Regions from separate parts of the Marinobacter sp. SS8-8 genome, predicted to be linked through region 2. Evidence: predicted binding sites of a transcription regulator. Region 2 holds the regulator's gene; the other holds the start of a gene.
The links. The regulator LexA, encoded in region 2, represses DNA repair genes until DNA is damaged. The targets are predictions, from matches to a motif close to CTGTNTNNNNANACAG.
Positions count from the first base shown of each region.

Region 1: the regulator LexA is predicted to act here: its motif matches at 3,813-3,828, upstream of imuA (translesion DNA synthesis-associated protein ImuA).

Region 1 is NZ_JASSVN010000009.1:70,941-78,601, reverse strand. Features, by position in the region: gene QPL96_RS10865 (error-prone DNA polymerase) at 1-1,676, opposite strand, end outside; gene QPL96_RS10860 (DNA polymerase Y family protein) at 1,676-3,094, opposite strand; gene imuA (translesion DNA synthesis-associated protein ImuA) at 3,104-3,793, opposite strand; gene QPL96_RS10850 (4a-hydroxytetrahydrobiopterin dehydratase) at 3,922-4,269, shown strand; gene QPL96_RS10845 (hypothetical protein) at 4,605-4,805, shown strand; gene QPL96_RS10840 (Lon protease family protein) at 5,354-7,661, shown strand, end outside.
Region 2 is NZ_JASSVN010000023.1:9,404-17,064, reverse strand. Features, by position in the region: gene QPL96_RS17280 (sigma-54 dependent transcriptional regulator) at 1-414, opposite strand, end outside; gene QPL96_RS17275 (PAS domain-containing sensor histidine kinase) at 427-1,662, opposite strand; gene QPL96_RS17270 (sigma-54 dependent transcriptional regulator) at 1,893-3,344, opposite strand; gene QPL96_RS17265 (SOS cell division inhibitor) at 3,415-3,744, opposite strand; gene QPL96_RS17260 (DUF6586 family protein) at 3,996-4,508, shown strand; gene QPL96_RS17255 (hypothetical protein) at 4,560-4,820, shown strand; gene QPL96_RS17250 (cell division inhibitor SulA) at 4,825-5,316, opposite strand; gene lexA (transcriptional repressor LexA) at 5,359-5,967, opposite strand; gene QPL96_RS17240 (amidoligase family protein) at 6,185-7,195, shown strand; gene QPL96_RS17235 (gamma-glutamyl-gamma-aminobutyrate hydrolase family protein) at 7,179-7,661, shown strand, end outside.

The DNA of each region.
Region 1 (7,661 bases), on a different contig from region 2:
CGGCCCTTTTCTTCGCTGATCAACTCCAGCGCCTTGCGAATGGCGGAGAGCATGCCGAGGGCCAGCACATCCACTTTCATCAGGCCCAGGCTCTCGAGATCGTCCTTGTCCCACTGGATCACGGTGCGGCCGGCCATGGCGGCGTTTTCCACCGGCACCAGTTCAGCCAGTGGCCCGGCGCTGATCACAAAACCACCAACATGCTGGGAGAGGTGGCGGGGAAAGCCGAGCAGAGTGTTGACCAGGGTAAAGAACTGATCCGCCACTTGCGGGTTGCGGGTGATTTTCTTGTCCAGAATCTGCTGGCGCCAGTTGGTGGCCTTATCCCGCCAGTCGATGCCCTCCAGCAGCTGCTCCACCAGGGCTGGATCAAACCCCAGGGCCTTGCCGACATCGCGAATGGCGCTCTTGGGCCGGTAACGGATAACGGTAGCGGCCAGGGCGGCCCGCTCACGGGAATAGCGCTGGTAAATATACTGGATAACCTCTTCCCGCCGTTCGTGCTCGAAATCCACATCGATATCGGGTGGCTCGTCGCGGTCTTTGGAAATAAAACGCTCGAACAGAAGCTCCACCCGGGCCGGGTTTACCTCGGTGATGCCCAGGCAGTAACAGACCGCGGAATTGGCGGCGGAACCCCGACCTTGGCACAGGATGCCCTGGCTGCGGGCAAAGACCACGATGTCGTGGATGGTGAGGAAGTAATGCTCATACTTCATCTCCGAGATCAGGCCCAGCTCCTTGCGGATCAGGTTTTGAACCTGAAGCGGTGCACCCCCGGGATAGCGCTTTCGCTCGCCTTCACGGGTCAGGCGCTTCAGGTAACCAGCAGGGGATTCGCCTTCCGGCACCAGATCTGGCGGGTATTCATAACGCAGGCTGCCGGGCTCAAAGGTGCACTGGCTGGCAATGGCAAGCGTTTCGTGCAGCCAGGCTTCCGGAAACAGCCGTTGCAGAACGGGCAGGGGGCGCAGGTACCGCTCGCCATTCTGGAACAGGCAGTGGCCGGCATTCTCCAGGTTGGTGTGATTGCGCAGGGCTGTTAGCACATCCTGCAGAGGTTGGCGCTCCCGGCTGTGCATGTGCACCTCACCCACGGCAGCAACAGGAATGCGCAGCTGGTCGGCCAGCCAGTGTATCCGGGCAAGCCGCTGCTCCTCGCCGGATTCCAGGGTGCGGGCCGCGGCAATCCAGATCCGGGGGTCAAACAGGCGGGCCAGCCACTCGCCGCAGGCCAGGGCCTGATCGGAATCCGCCTCGGTGGGTGAGGGGGGCAGCCACAGGCACAGGCAGTCATCCAGGGTGTGGGTTTCAATGTCCCGGTAAAACAGCTGATACTGGCCTTTCTCGGCCCGGCGACGGCCGGTGGTGATCAACTGGCAAAGCTGGCCATAGCCTTTGCGTGTACGAGCCAGAAGAATAAAACGGGGCATGGTTGCGCCGGCTGGCGCATTCGACAGCTCAAACCAACTGCCGGTAATGAGTTTTACCGGGCTGTCTGCCAGCGTCGCCCAGGCCCGCGGAATGCCGGCAACGGAGCAGGCATCGGTGATGGCCAGAGCCTTGTAGCCAAGCTCGTGCGCCTGTTCGGCCAGTTCGTGTGGGTGAGAGGCACCGGTCAGAAAGGTGAAATTGCTGAAGCAGAACAGCTCTGCGTACTGATGATGTTCAGGCATCAGCCGAACCAGCCATGCACAAACCAGCCTCCGCGGGCATCCCGGAAGACCCAGGCCAGTTGGCCGCTGTTTAATTGGGCAACGTAGTAATCCCGGTGCACCCGCTGACCATCCCACCAGCCAGCGCTAATCCGCTCCGGGCCGGCAAACCAGGCGGCTGGCGCCTCGGTCAGCGGTTGCGGGTCTTTCAACAGCCAGAAAGGGCGCCTTGGCAGCTCTTCAGCCGGTGTTAACGGCGTTCCGGTTTTACGCAGAACTTCCGAGGCCGACCAGGCCCGTTCGGGGCGATGGTCGGCCTGGGGTGACAGTTGCCTGAGGGCCTGATCGCCCAGACGCGCCCGCAAGCGGCTGATCAGGGTATGCCAGGCTTCATTCAGATCCTGGGTTTCGCCCAGCAGATCCTGCCCGGCGGGCGCTTCCCGGGACAGGAAGCGCTTCACCAGCAGAACCATTGAGATAACTGGCGCGCTCAGGGAATGCTGCTCCAACCGCAGGCGAATCAGGTTGAGGAAATTATCGGCCCGGTGCTCCGGCCCGGACGTGCGGATCTGCAACCGGGTTGGTTCCGCATGCCGGTGCCTCAGAACCAGCCGCAGGCTGTCGGTATCCTGCTGGCGCCAGCAAAGGTCTTTCTCCAGTTCCGTGAGTATGCGCTGGAGCGGAAACAGCAGCCCCTGTGTGTGCTCAATCTCCTGTCCGAAATCCGCCTGTTGCCGGAACGAGTGGGGCGGTTGCCAGGGTGCCCGGGGATCCGGCCGGGTGCCCTGGATTTTCTGGGTATAAGCCAGAAGTTCCGGAGACAGGCGGCGTGCCAGCTCGTTGGACGGCAGATCAAAAACCTCCCCCAGCGTGTTCAGCCCCAGGCGTTGCAGGCGCATACAGGCTTTCTCATCGAATTCCGCGGCAAGCAGGGGTATCTGGCTCAGGGTTCGCTGAATATGGCCCTTGTCAGTTGTGCATTCCCCCTTACCAGCGCGGGCAATCAGACGGGCCGCCAGGGGTGTGTAGCCAACCCCGATCCAGGCATTCAGGTGGCGCTCATTCAGCCCCTGTTCCACCGTTAGCCAGGCAGCAGGCAACCCGCCGTACAGTTTCTTCAGGCTGCCAACTTCAGCCAGAATGCCATCCGGCGGCATCAGCACAATGTGGGCGGCATAGTGATACAGCCAGCGGGCCTGGTCTTCCAGAATCCTGGCTTCCTGAGTCTCATCAGCGCGCACCATGCCCAGACCCGGCACCAGACTGATGGCGGTTTTCAGACGCATACCGCTACGAATACCCTGGCTCCTGGCTTCGGGGCAGGCCTGGATCACCTTCTGGCCAGAGCCTTCCACAATCACCAGCGCGCCCTGGTTTTCACGGGAGTGGCGAATATGGTCCAGCAGCAGGTGCGGGAAATGCAGATACAGCCACAGCATGGAGAAGGATTACCCGGTTGAACCCGACCAGGGGCTCTGGACAACCCGGGTGGTTTCACGGAACGAGAGATCAGCCCGCTGGGCCATGGCCAGTGAACAGCGCTGCCTGGGCCAGCTTCCACGGCGTTTGACAACATTCACCTTGAGATCCTGCTGCTCGCCCGGCTCCAGTTCCAGGCGCAGGACAGCTGGAGAATTCTGCCCGGCGTAACGCCGCTCCCGGAACAGCACGCACACATTGCTACCGGCTTCGGCCGCCAGTTGCAGGCGCCGGACTTCCCGGGAAGCGAGTTTTCCCGGCCAGGCCATCACCAGACCCGTTACCGCTGAGCGAAGGCAGTTTTCCAGTGTCCACAGAAAGTCGCCCTCATCCTCGGTATGGATCAACACCACCTGATCCAGCTTCACGCCTTCCCGGGCCAGAGCGGGCGCATAAGGCGTGTGCGGCGGGTTCAGCCAGAACACGGTTTTACCCTCCCTGCACAGCCGCTGCATGAGTGGCAGCAACAAGTGCAGCTCACCAATACCCGGTGCATCCAGAAGGCATTCACTCAGGGCACCCCGGGGCCAGCCCAGGCCGCCAAGCTGGTTATCCAGAACCTGATATCCGGTTGGTTCTGCAGGTTGTGTGGTCTGGATGTGACGGTGCCCCTGCCAGACACGGGCATCCTGCATCAGCGTGTTCAGAAGCTCGCTCATGATGAAAGTTCTCAATATACTGTTTAAATATACAGTATATTGAGAATGGCAGGATTTCAAGGGGAGGGTTGATAAAACGAACGGCCAGGCCCACGCTTGTAGTACAGCCATCAGCCATGGAGGTTGAGATGAGTGACCTGAAAGAACACAGCTGCGAAGCCTGCAGCCCCAACGTGCCCAAGGCGACTGAGGAAGAAAAGCAGCAGTTGCACAAGAGCGTGCCAGACTGGGAGATTCTGAACATTGACGGCGAAGAACAGCTTTACAAGGTTTACAAACTCAAAAACTTTGTTAAGGCCCTGGAATTTACCAACAAGATCGGCGATCTCGCCGAAGCCGAGAATCATCACCCTGTGATTGTTCTGGAATACGGAAAAGTCGCGGTAAGCTGGTGGAGCCACGAAATTGGCGGCCTGCACAAAAATGACTTCATCCTGGCGGCACGAACCGATGCTGCGTTTAACGACATGCAATAATCTGGGTTGCGGCGGAATCCGGATGCCGCCGCCCTCCTGCCGGCTACCGGAGATCCTGAACATAGCTGCCAACGCTTCCAACTACCTTGACAGAGGGGGGAGGGCGGGGATCGTGACCAAGATCAATCGCAAAAGTGTGATCGTGCTGGCAGAGGACGGTAAGGCACAATACAAGGTCTCCCCAGGATTACTCAGGCCTCTTCGTGACGTGAAGTAAAGTAAGCCCACTACGTCGTGGAATGAACGTGCAGTTAGCGGTATAGGTTTGCATGAAATTGCTTTGGTTCTTAGAATGGCAAAAAACCCAGCGAAATATAAAATGAGGTATATCAGCTATGGAACCCGATAAATTGATGGAAGGCATTTCCAAGGAGATGTCTGCCGCTCTGAAAGTTATGGGTAAAGCCAAGACGGCTGAAGAAAAGCTCATGTACAGTGAGATAGTAAAAAACCTGAGCGAATCGCTTGGGGTTTTTCTCGGTTTGATGAGCGAGCTGTCATATATGGAAGATGATGATGGACCAATGCCATTTTAAAATGGCAAAACTTAAAATATCGATGGTTTAAACAGTCTCCCCCCTCTGTCACGATAGTTGGCAGCAGATTCAATTGGGCTCTAATGGACCAGGCTTTTTCAACCCAGCGCCTGAGCGGCCCGGGCAAAGGTCTCACCGGATGCGGCCGTCATCAAGTCAATGCCAGAACCCAACCTCGCGGCCCTGGAGAACGAGTATATCGCCCGCGATGGAGATCCCTTGCAATTTCGCTTCCGAATTGTCTCAAATAACCTATAGTTTCCTCACGAGGGGGTGTCAATTTCTTCCATCGACAGAGTGTGCTCGTTCCGGACCGTTCTGATAAGCAGGTAATCGGCTATGTCTGCCAACATACGAAAAGCCGCCATTGCGTACGCACAACCTGCGCAACTTCATGACCGCATACGTCGGGCTGTACTTCTGGGACCCTCTCATCGTTTGCCTTTGAGAGGCATTGCTGCCCCGCCTGCAGTCCCTGCCCCGGGTTGGCTATCTGGATTCGCCTCTAAGGTACTTCGCTATACCGTCGAATCCATCAGGAGGATGTAATGCCATTACCCGCCCCGCTATCCGAAGAACAGGTTTACCACGGTTGCCCAACGGAAAAGCTGGATTTCATCACCACGGACGATCTTGAAGACCTCGAGCAGCCCTGCGGGCAGGATCGTGTTCTGAGGGCGCTGGAGTTCGGGGCAAGTATGCAGGCCAGTGGGTTCAATCTGTTTGTCCTGGGGCCTTCTGGGGCAGGCAAGCACGAACTGGTGGAGCGGTTCCTCTCGCAACATGCGGCGAGACAGCCGGTACCCCCCGACTGGTGCCATGTATTTAACTTTGGGTTTTCAGACCGTCCGAAAGCCATCCAGTTGCCGGCCGGGGAGGGGCAGCAGTTCAAGAAAGGCATGGATGACCTGGCGGAGGAATTGCGCACGGCCATCCCGGCGGCCTTTGAGAGTGAGGAATACCAGGCACGGCTGCAGGAGTTGCAGGAAGAAATGGCAAAACGCCAGCATCAGGGCCTGTTTGAAATCCAGGAGGAGGCAAACCGCAATAACATTGCGATGATCACCACACCGGCTGGCTTTACCTTTGCGCCTATGCGAAAGGGCGAAGTGATTGACCCTGAAGAATACAAAACCTTCTCTGATGAAGAGAAGCAGCTGATCGAATCCAAGGTCGAGGAGTTGCAAAAGAAACTCCAGCAAACCATCCAGCAGGTTCCCAGGTTGCGGAAGGAAGTTCGGGAGCGCGTGCATGCCCTGAACGAGGAAATGGTGCAACTGACCCTGGGTGGCCCCATTGGCGAACTGCGGGAGAAATGGTCGCATCTGCCGGACGTTGTTGACTACCTGGATGCAGTGCGGGAAGACGTGGTTGAGCATGCAGAAGCCTTTCAGGGCAGCGATAACGGTCCCCCGGCCGGTTTGCTGGCGCGCTACAGGGTCAACCTCCTGGTGGACAATGCGGACACTTTGGGGGCACCGATCATTTATGAGGACTTGCCCAATCACCAGCATCTGGCCGGGCAGATTGAGCACCGGGCCCACCAGGGTAATCTCTACACCGATTTCACCCTTATTCGCGGCGGCTCCGTGCACCGGGCCAGCGGTGGGTATCTGATCATCGACGCCCGTCGTGTGCTGACCCAGCCAATGGCATGGGAGAGTCTTAAGCGAATCCTTTTCTCTGGTGAAATCCGGATCGAGTCGCTGGAGCGGCTCTATGGGCTTGTCAGCACCGTCAGCCTGCAACCAGAGCCGATTCCGGTTTCGGTCAAGGTGCTGCTGTTGGGGGATCGGATGTTGTACTACCTGCTTTCCCATTATGACCCCGATTTTCTGGACCTATTCAAGGTGGAAGCGGATTTCGAGGATGATCTGGATCGGAACGACGACTGCTACGAGCTGTATTCCCGAATGATCGCCACCATGGCCAGAACACTCGAAATACGGGCCCTGGAACGTGACGCGGTAGCGAGGCTGATTGAGCATGCCAGCCGGCTGGCGGCGGATCAGCGTAAGCTGACCGCCCATGATCGGGTGCTTCGGGATATTCTGAGTGAGGCAGACCACTGGGCTGGCCAGTCCAGTGCCGATACCGTTGAAGCCCGCCACATCCAGCAGGCCATCGATGAGCGTGAATACCGTGCCAGCCGGGTTCGGGAGCGAAGCCGGGAGCAGATAAGCCGGGGCATTGTGATGATAGCCACGGAAGGTGAGGAAGTGGCCCGGGTCAACGGTTTGTCGGTGCTCAGGCTTGGCGCTTCCATGTTCGGGCAGCCCACGAGGATTACGGCAACGGCCCGGCCGGGGAAAGGCCAGGTTGTGGATATAGAGAGAGAGGCCAAGCTCGGCGGTCCGATCCACAGCAAGTCCGTGATGATTCTTTCCCGGTTTCTGGCGAGCCGATATGCGGGCGAGGGTGATTTGTCGTTGTCTGCAAGTCTGGCTTTTGAGCAGTCTTACGGCGGTGTAGAGGGGGATTCCGCCTCGGTGGCGGAAACCTGCGTGCTGCTTTCCGCAATTTCCCGGGTTCCGCTGAAGCAGTCCTTTGCCGTGACCGGGTCCATGAATCAGCATGGTGAGGTTCAGGCGGTGGGTGGCGTCAATGAAAAAATAGAGGGCTTTTTTGACGTTTGCCGGGAGGCAGGTGAAATAGGGGGGCAAGGGGTCTTGCTGCCGGCGAGTAATGTGGAGCATCTGATGCTCAGAGCGGACGTGCGCCAGGCGATTGCCGAAGACCGGTTCCGGATTTATCCAGTCTCTGACATCAATCAGGCCATTGAGCTTTTAACCGGCCTGGAGGCCGGGGAACCCGGCAGTAGCGGGGAGTTTCCCGAGAACAGCTTCAACCGGCGGG
Region 2 (7,661 bases):
CTTGCTGATCGGGTCTTCCGCCACCGGCTCATCGCCGGATTTCTGGCGTCCGCCGCCTACAACCTTGGTGACCGCATCCACCAGGAACTGCGGCTCGAACGGTTTGACCAGATAATCAGTGGCGCCCGCCTGCATGGCAGACACCGCATCGCTGATCTGGCCATAGGCGGTGATCAGCATCATCGGCAAACCGGGATACAGACGCAGCACCTCAGCCAGCAGCTGATGCCCGGACAAACCCGGCATGTTGACGTCACTGACCACCATATCGACCGGGGACTCCGCCAGCCGCTCCAGTGCCTCACTGGCGCTCGACGCTTCCCGGACGCGGAACTTCGCCAGCTCAAGCGTGGTGACCAGTGCTTCCCGCAGGTCATGGTCATCCTCAACAATCAGAATCTGGGCCTTGGCCATGGTTGCCTCCGGTCAGTATTTGCTATGCAGTTGCGGTAAGTGCAGAGTGGCGACAGCACCGCCCTGCTCCGGCGATTCAAGAGAAAACCGCCCCTGATGAGCCTTGATAACTGCCTGCACTACCGCAAGCCCGAGACCGGTGCCATGGGGTTTAGTGGTGTAGAAGGCCTCTGTCAGCCGGTTTGCTTCAGCGGACCGAAAACCCGGACCGTTATCCCGAACCCGGATCACCAGTTCTCCGGCTTCCTCCGCTACCTGCACAGCAACGCGGCTGGCGCCGGCTTCAAGACTGTTATTGACAAGATTGGTGCAGGCGCCAACCAAAGCGTCGCGGTTACACATCAGTCGGCACTCATCTGAAACCTCAGGCTGGAGGGTCACCTCCGCACCGGGAACCGGCCTTATCCCTTCGACCGCTGAGGCCAATGCCGAAACCAGTTTGCCGGCAGAGAGCTCCTCGGCCAGCCGGGTTTCACCACGGGCGAAAATCAGCATATCCCGCACCTGTTGCTCAAGATGAGTCAGGCGGGACATTAAACGGGACGCACAACGCTGGCGCATCTCTTCATCCAGGTCTTCCTGGCCGAGATGGCCACCGTAAAGGATGGCGGCTGACAATGGCGTGCGAATCTGGTGAGCAAGCGAGGCCACCATCCTGCCCATGGCAGACAGTCGCTGGGCGTGGGCCAGCTGTGCCTGCAAATGGCGGGTTTCAGTCAGGTCGGTGAGCAGAATCAGTTGCCCGGGCTGGTTTTCCATGGTCCGGATTTCGATGCTGACCCGGCGGCCATCCTTCAGCGACACCTCGTGACCGTCATCCCGGCGCGGCGCAAAGCAGCGCCGGATCACGTCAACCCAGCGAGCACCGCCCAGGGGCTCTCCCAGCAAGGCGATGGCAGCGGGATTGGCCTGGGTCACCACGCCCTGACTGTCGAGCACAACCACACCAGCGGGCAGCGCATTGAGCAGGGTCGCTAGCCGGTCTGCAAGCTGCTCCTTTTCCTCCAGCTCCTGCTGGCGCTGCAGCGATTCCTGGGTCAGCTCACCGGACAACTGGTTAACCCGGGACTCCAGAGTGCGGTAGGAGTCGGTGATCTGGCGTGACATCCGGTTAAACAGTTCCAGAGCGGAATCCACCGCCTCATGGCCCTGCTGCGGAAACAACGCTGTAACCTTGTCGTTAACGTCCGCCGCCGCGTTGGCCTTTGCGCCCGCTTGGGACTGAATAACAAACTGTGCCTGACTCATAACCTGACTCCCCGATCAGCCCATCCGCCTGGGCCCTAGTGGTCGGATGCTTCGTTTGCAGGCTATTAAGCCAGCACTGTGCCAACTTAATTTTTTTTATATATTTCAGATAGAAAGAGAATCACCTGAAAAGGGGATGCCAATTTTACGTCGGCCAGAAACGAGAACGGCGCCTCAGGTTACGAACCTTTGGCGCCAATCCCGGAAACGCGGTCACCCCAAAAAAAGTTTCAGGACTCTTCGGACTCTTCCTCCCGAAGCCCGTACTTGCGCACTTTCTCCACCAGAGTGGTACGACGGATCCGGAGCTTCTCAGCGGCCCGTGCGACCACTCCGCCCGCCTCATCAAGCGCCTGCTGGATCAATTGCCTCTCAAGGTTGGAAAGGTAGTCCTTCAGGTCGATTCCGTTCACCGGCAGTAACGCCGGGGCGTCCAGCCCCACCAGCCCGGGAACACCGGAGGGCATTCCCGTGTCCTCCACCGGCCGGTTTTCGTCGTAATCGTCGACATAGCGGAATTTCTTGGGCAGCTCCTGGACACCAATCACACCGTAGGGGTGCATAATCGACAGGCGCTCGACCAGGTTAGCGAGCTCACGCACATTGCCGGGCCAGTCATGGCGACAGAGACTCATGATCGCTGCCGAATTCATCCGCAGGGATCCGCGTTTCTCCTTCTCCATCCGGGAGATCAGCTCGTTAATCAACAGCGGGATGTCCTCTACCCGTTCACGCAACGACGGCATTTCGATTGGAAACACGTTCAGCCGGTAATACAGATCTTCCCGGAAATCGCCGGATTCGATCATGTCTTCCAGATGCTTGTGGGTGGCGGCAATGACCCGGACATCCGCCGACTGAGTGCGATTGCTGCCTACCCGCTCGAACGTGCGCTCCTGCAGAACCCGCAGAATTTTCACCTGCATATTGAGCGGCATATCCCCGATTTCATCCAAAAACAGGGTGCCGCCCTCTGCCAGCTCAAAACGCCCCACCCGCGCGGTAATCGCCCCGGTGAAAGCGCCTTTCTCATGGCCGAATAATTCACTTTCCAGCAACTCGGCCGGAATGGCGCCACAGTTAACCGGTACGAACGGTTTGTCACGGCGGGAAGAATGATAATGAAGGTTGCGGGCCACCACTTCCTTGCCGGTACCAGATTCACCGGTAATCAGGACACTCACATCCTTATCGGCCACCTGCTCCATCAGTTGCCGTACATGCTGAACCTTGCGACTGGTGCCCACAAGGCTTCGGAAAAGCTGCAGGCCTCGCTGCTGACCGCGCTCCCGGGAGCGGCTGAACTGATCCCGGTAGACCTGCGCACGGTAAAGCGAATCCACGAACTTGGTGTAGTTCAGCGGCCATTCTATGCGGGCAATAATACGGGCGCTGTCATCATCGGCCACACCTCTGAGCTCCGGATGACCGAGCAAGAGCAGAGGAACCCCCTTAACCGCCTTGCACAGAGCTGTGATGTTGTCGGCGGCGCCGGCATCTTCGCCGTTCACCACCGCCGTGGAAATATCCGACAGGCTCTGCTCGTCGCCACTTCTTAAAAGCGCCTTTGCCTCCTCGCCGGCAAGGACCTGCTCCTCACCAATAAACTCAAGAATGGTGACCATGTCCCGCAATCTTGAATCATCCTCGCTCAGCACCAGCACTTTGTTATTTTTAGACATTCAACAGAATCTCTTGAGGGATTTGTGCGGTATTTAAGACTGTAAGAACGACTGAGTCAATTTTATGACGCTATTTTGACGGATTTGAGGAAATATTTCGATAGGCCCTGGCTGCGCTGCGGTTCCGGTTGACACCTTTGAGACCCGCTTCCGCTTCCTTGCGGGCAATGCGGGCGAATTCATCCGCAGCGTCAATAAACTGCTGCAGCTGCTCCAGCCGGAGCCGCACCGGCTCCGGCTGGAGCTCTCCAGTCTCCAGGGCAGCCATCAGAGGCTCAACCACCGGCCGAACCTTGTTATTCAACTGTGCCATGGCGTCCCAATCCCTGTCCGCCAGCGCGCGACCAAGACCTGCCATCAGCCGGTCAAGGTGTTCCAGTTGAGCCTGAGGGTCTGCCATTGAACTCTCCTTTCAAATCAAGGTCCCGCCAGGCCGTCGGTGCAGTACCGCTCCGCCGTGAGGTCGTATGTTGTTTCTATGGTAGTCCAGAATACCGGCTCACGGTAACAACTGAATATTGCAAATCCTCTCTGCTGCCTTTTGCGCCACCATTTTTCGAAAGACAGCTGCAGAAATTTTCTGCCAGAAATGGTAAGGTGGAAGATTAATTTTCCAGGGTTAGGCCCAGCTACTGGGATTGCAGGTATTTCATGGCCTCACAATGGCATTCACTGGTTTCGCAGAAACTGTTCCTTGCCCGGACATTGCTCGGTCAACTTGACCGCGCAATGGCTCCGAACAATGAGCCCGCACCCAACGAAGCAGAACAGGCGTTACGTCGCGAAGCGGCGATACAGGGGGCCACGGAGTTGCTCTTGAGATCCAGAGGCCTGCTGCTGGTAATGATTGCCCGGCTGTACCAGAAAAAGTCTGCAGAGCCTTCAACACTGGACGAGCTGGCCAAGGCAATCGGAGAGGAGTCCAACGAAGTAAACCGGCTGCGGGAGATTGAGCGCAGCGCCGGAAGCTGGTGGAACCATCTGGATCAGCTGGAAATGGCCCAGGGCCGGCCGCCGGCAACCCGAAAAACAGTCAGTACGGAAAATATCATTGCGGTATCGGCCGACTCAGGCCCGGACCGGTCTGTCCCGGCGCTGCTGAAAACACTCAATGCCCTCAAACACTTTGCCGACGATCTGGAAGAACAGCATAGCGAGTGGTAAGCGCAGAAGCCTGGCCATTATCCGGATCTCAACAACTGAAAGGTTTACTGAATGTCACCATCGTTTTTTGAAATCGTACAATTGACCAATGGCGACTATGCCCTGCGCCGCATCGACGATGACAGCGTACCGCTGGTAAAGATCTCGTTCTCGGAAGAAGCGCGGGAAATGATGGAAGACCGCGACCTGTCCGTTGCCAAGGCAATGATCGCCGCGGGCATTGAAGCTGTCGGCAACATTGCACAGGATATCGACTGGGAAGACGACGAACCGGACACCCCGGACCCCCGACCCTCCTACACCCTGCACTGAGCGATTAACGCTGCCTTAACACCACACCGTGGCTGTTACCCTGTGCAGACGCCTTTTGCAGGGAATCGTAGGCAGCACGGCCCAGTTTCCGGGTCCACATGACAACCGCATGGCAGGTACCTGCGCTCAGGGCGCGCTCAGCCAGTTCCTGCGCAGGGTAATCCGGGGTTGAGCGGAGCACCAGCAGCTCGCCGGCAACAATCCCGTGCATTTTCTGCCATTTGCTGACCAGTGCCTGAGGTGGATCAATCCACGCCAGCCAGCGGTTCTCCTGGTTCAGTTGGGTCAGCATAGGCAGCAGCAACTGGAAGTTTTCCACCTGCCCCTGCGGCAGGATGATTTCAGTCACATTTCCGGTAGCAGGCGCTTCCATGGCCTCCGGGGCGCGTTTGGCGCGAACGCCGGAACGTCGCTCGCGGGCGACAGTTGCCGGCACTGAACAGGGCAGAGCGTTGTGTTGGTATGCCGGATTCTGGTTAAAGCTCAGTTGTTCCATATGTCACCCGCTTCTCAATAAATCCGTGGTTATCCGGCCTGATCAGTGAAGATCAGAGCGGCGGATAACCCCCACACCCAGACCTTCAATGAACAGTTCCTGCTTTTTCAGGTCCACTTCAATGGGCGCGAACTCGTCATTCTCTGCGATCAGGTAGACTTTCGAGCCTTCCTTGCGAAAACGCTTGACCGTGACCTCATCACCCACCCGGGCAACCACCACCTGGCCGTTATGGACATCCCGGGTACTGTGAACCGCCAGCAGATCGCCGTCCAGAATACCGATGTCCTTCATGCTCATGCCTCTAACCCGAAGCAGGTAATCAGCCGGGGGTGAAAAGAACTCCGGCCGAAGAGCGCAGTGATCCTCAACGTGCTCCTGCGCCAGTATCGGACTACCAGCGGCCACCTGGCCAATCACCGGCAACCCCAGATCCTCTTCTGCCTCGGGCAGACGGATGCCCCGGCTGGCGCCGGGCACCATTTCTATGGCGCCCTTGCGAGCAAGTGCCCGCAGGTGCTCTTCGGCGGCATTTGCGGAACGAAAACCCAGCTCGGCTGCGATTTCGGCCCGGGTGGGCGGATAGCCGGTCTCATCAACGTATCGGCGGATGATGTCCAGTACCTGGGATTGCCTTGCTGTAAGCTTCATTGAGCGACTCCGCTTGATCAGGGCCGGTATGTCCGTTCTGAAACGGAAACCCCGAGGGGCGCCGGCCAGCCTGTTTTTATATACAGTCATTCGACTATATACAGTGTTTTATCCAGTGTAAAGCCAGCACCCTGATTTTGTTGCCAGTGCTTAAAGATGACGATCAGCACCGGTGTGATATGGTGAGACCATGACTCACTACCTACCAGGGAGCACCATGACACGGACCAAGGCCTGCAGGATGCCCGACGTTCTGAAAACCGCAGATGGAAAGGAGCGCAGGGTTGGCGTTGAAATTGAAATGTCCGGTCTGGGCTACGACCAACTGGTCACTCTTGCGGCAAGGCTTCTGGGAGGAGTACCGGTCCTCCGGTCACGGTACGTCACATCGCTGAAGACAGAGCTGGGTGAATTTACGATTGAACTGGATTCCGCCCCCATCAAGGATCTTGACCTGGCCGATGAGCGGCTTCCCCGTTCGATCCGCGAATTGGGCGGCCAGGCCATGGATGTGATCGACGCTGCTGCGGAAAGGATCGTGCCGCTGGAAATCGTCAGCCCACCGTTACCATTTACCCGCCTGGAAGCAATCGAATCCCTGATTGATAATCTCCGGGAGGCCGGCGCCCTTGGCAGCCGTGAAGCGATCTACTTCGCCTTCGGCCTCCAGCTCAATCCCGAATTGCCGGACCTAAGGCCGGCAACGCTGGTGCGTTATTTCCAGGCCTTCACCCTGCTGTACGACTGGCTCAAGGCCAGGCACCAGCTGGATGTCAGCCGCAAGTTCACGACCTATATCGAACCCTGGCACAGCCGGTATACCGAAAGGCTCATGGCAGACGACTACCAGCCGGAACTGCCGCAGCTGATGGAGGATTACCTGGAGTTCAATCCAACCCGGAACAGGGCCCTGGACCTCCTGCCCCTGTTTGCCCATCTCGATCATGAACGGCTGGATCACCACGTCCGGGACCCGAGAATCAAAAGCCGGCCAACCCTGCATTACCGGCTGCCGGATTGCGATATCAACAACCCGGACTGGCATTTCTCATCCGTCTGGAATGACTGGGTGGTGCTCGAGCAATTAGCCAGTAATCCGGACGATCTGTCGGAGATGCGCGCGCTGTTCCGTGAAAGCGGTAAACTCAACCTGCATAATCTGACCCACAGCTGGCAGGAAACCACCGGAAACTGGCTGGCCAGGAAGGGCTATGTCTGGGCCGCCTGACAACCCCGGCAGGGAACCGGAAATACCGGGGCTGACCATCGGCATCAGCGGCCCCGCAAGAAAGAGCCTGGCACACCGGCTGATCAGCCTCGGCCTGAGACTGCACGGGGCCCGGACCTACTACATTCGTCCAGGCTCCCGGGTGGATGTCTCGCTCCTGGACGGGCTGGTGCTCTCCGGCGGCACCCATGTTCATCCGGAGCGCTATGGCCAGGAGCCGCAGGTAACCGCGCGCTATGATCGCAAGCGGGATACCACCGACCAGGCGCTGCTGGAGCAGGCGGAAGAAATTGGCATACCTGTGCTCGGTATCTGCCGCGGCGCCCAGTTCATCAACGTTTTCCACAACGGGTCCCTGTGCCAGAACGTGACACCTCTGCGAGTGAACACACGGCATCGCCCGCTGTTGTTACCACTACAGACGGTTCGCCTGGTGGAACCCAGCCGGCTGCGGCGGATGATGGAT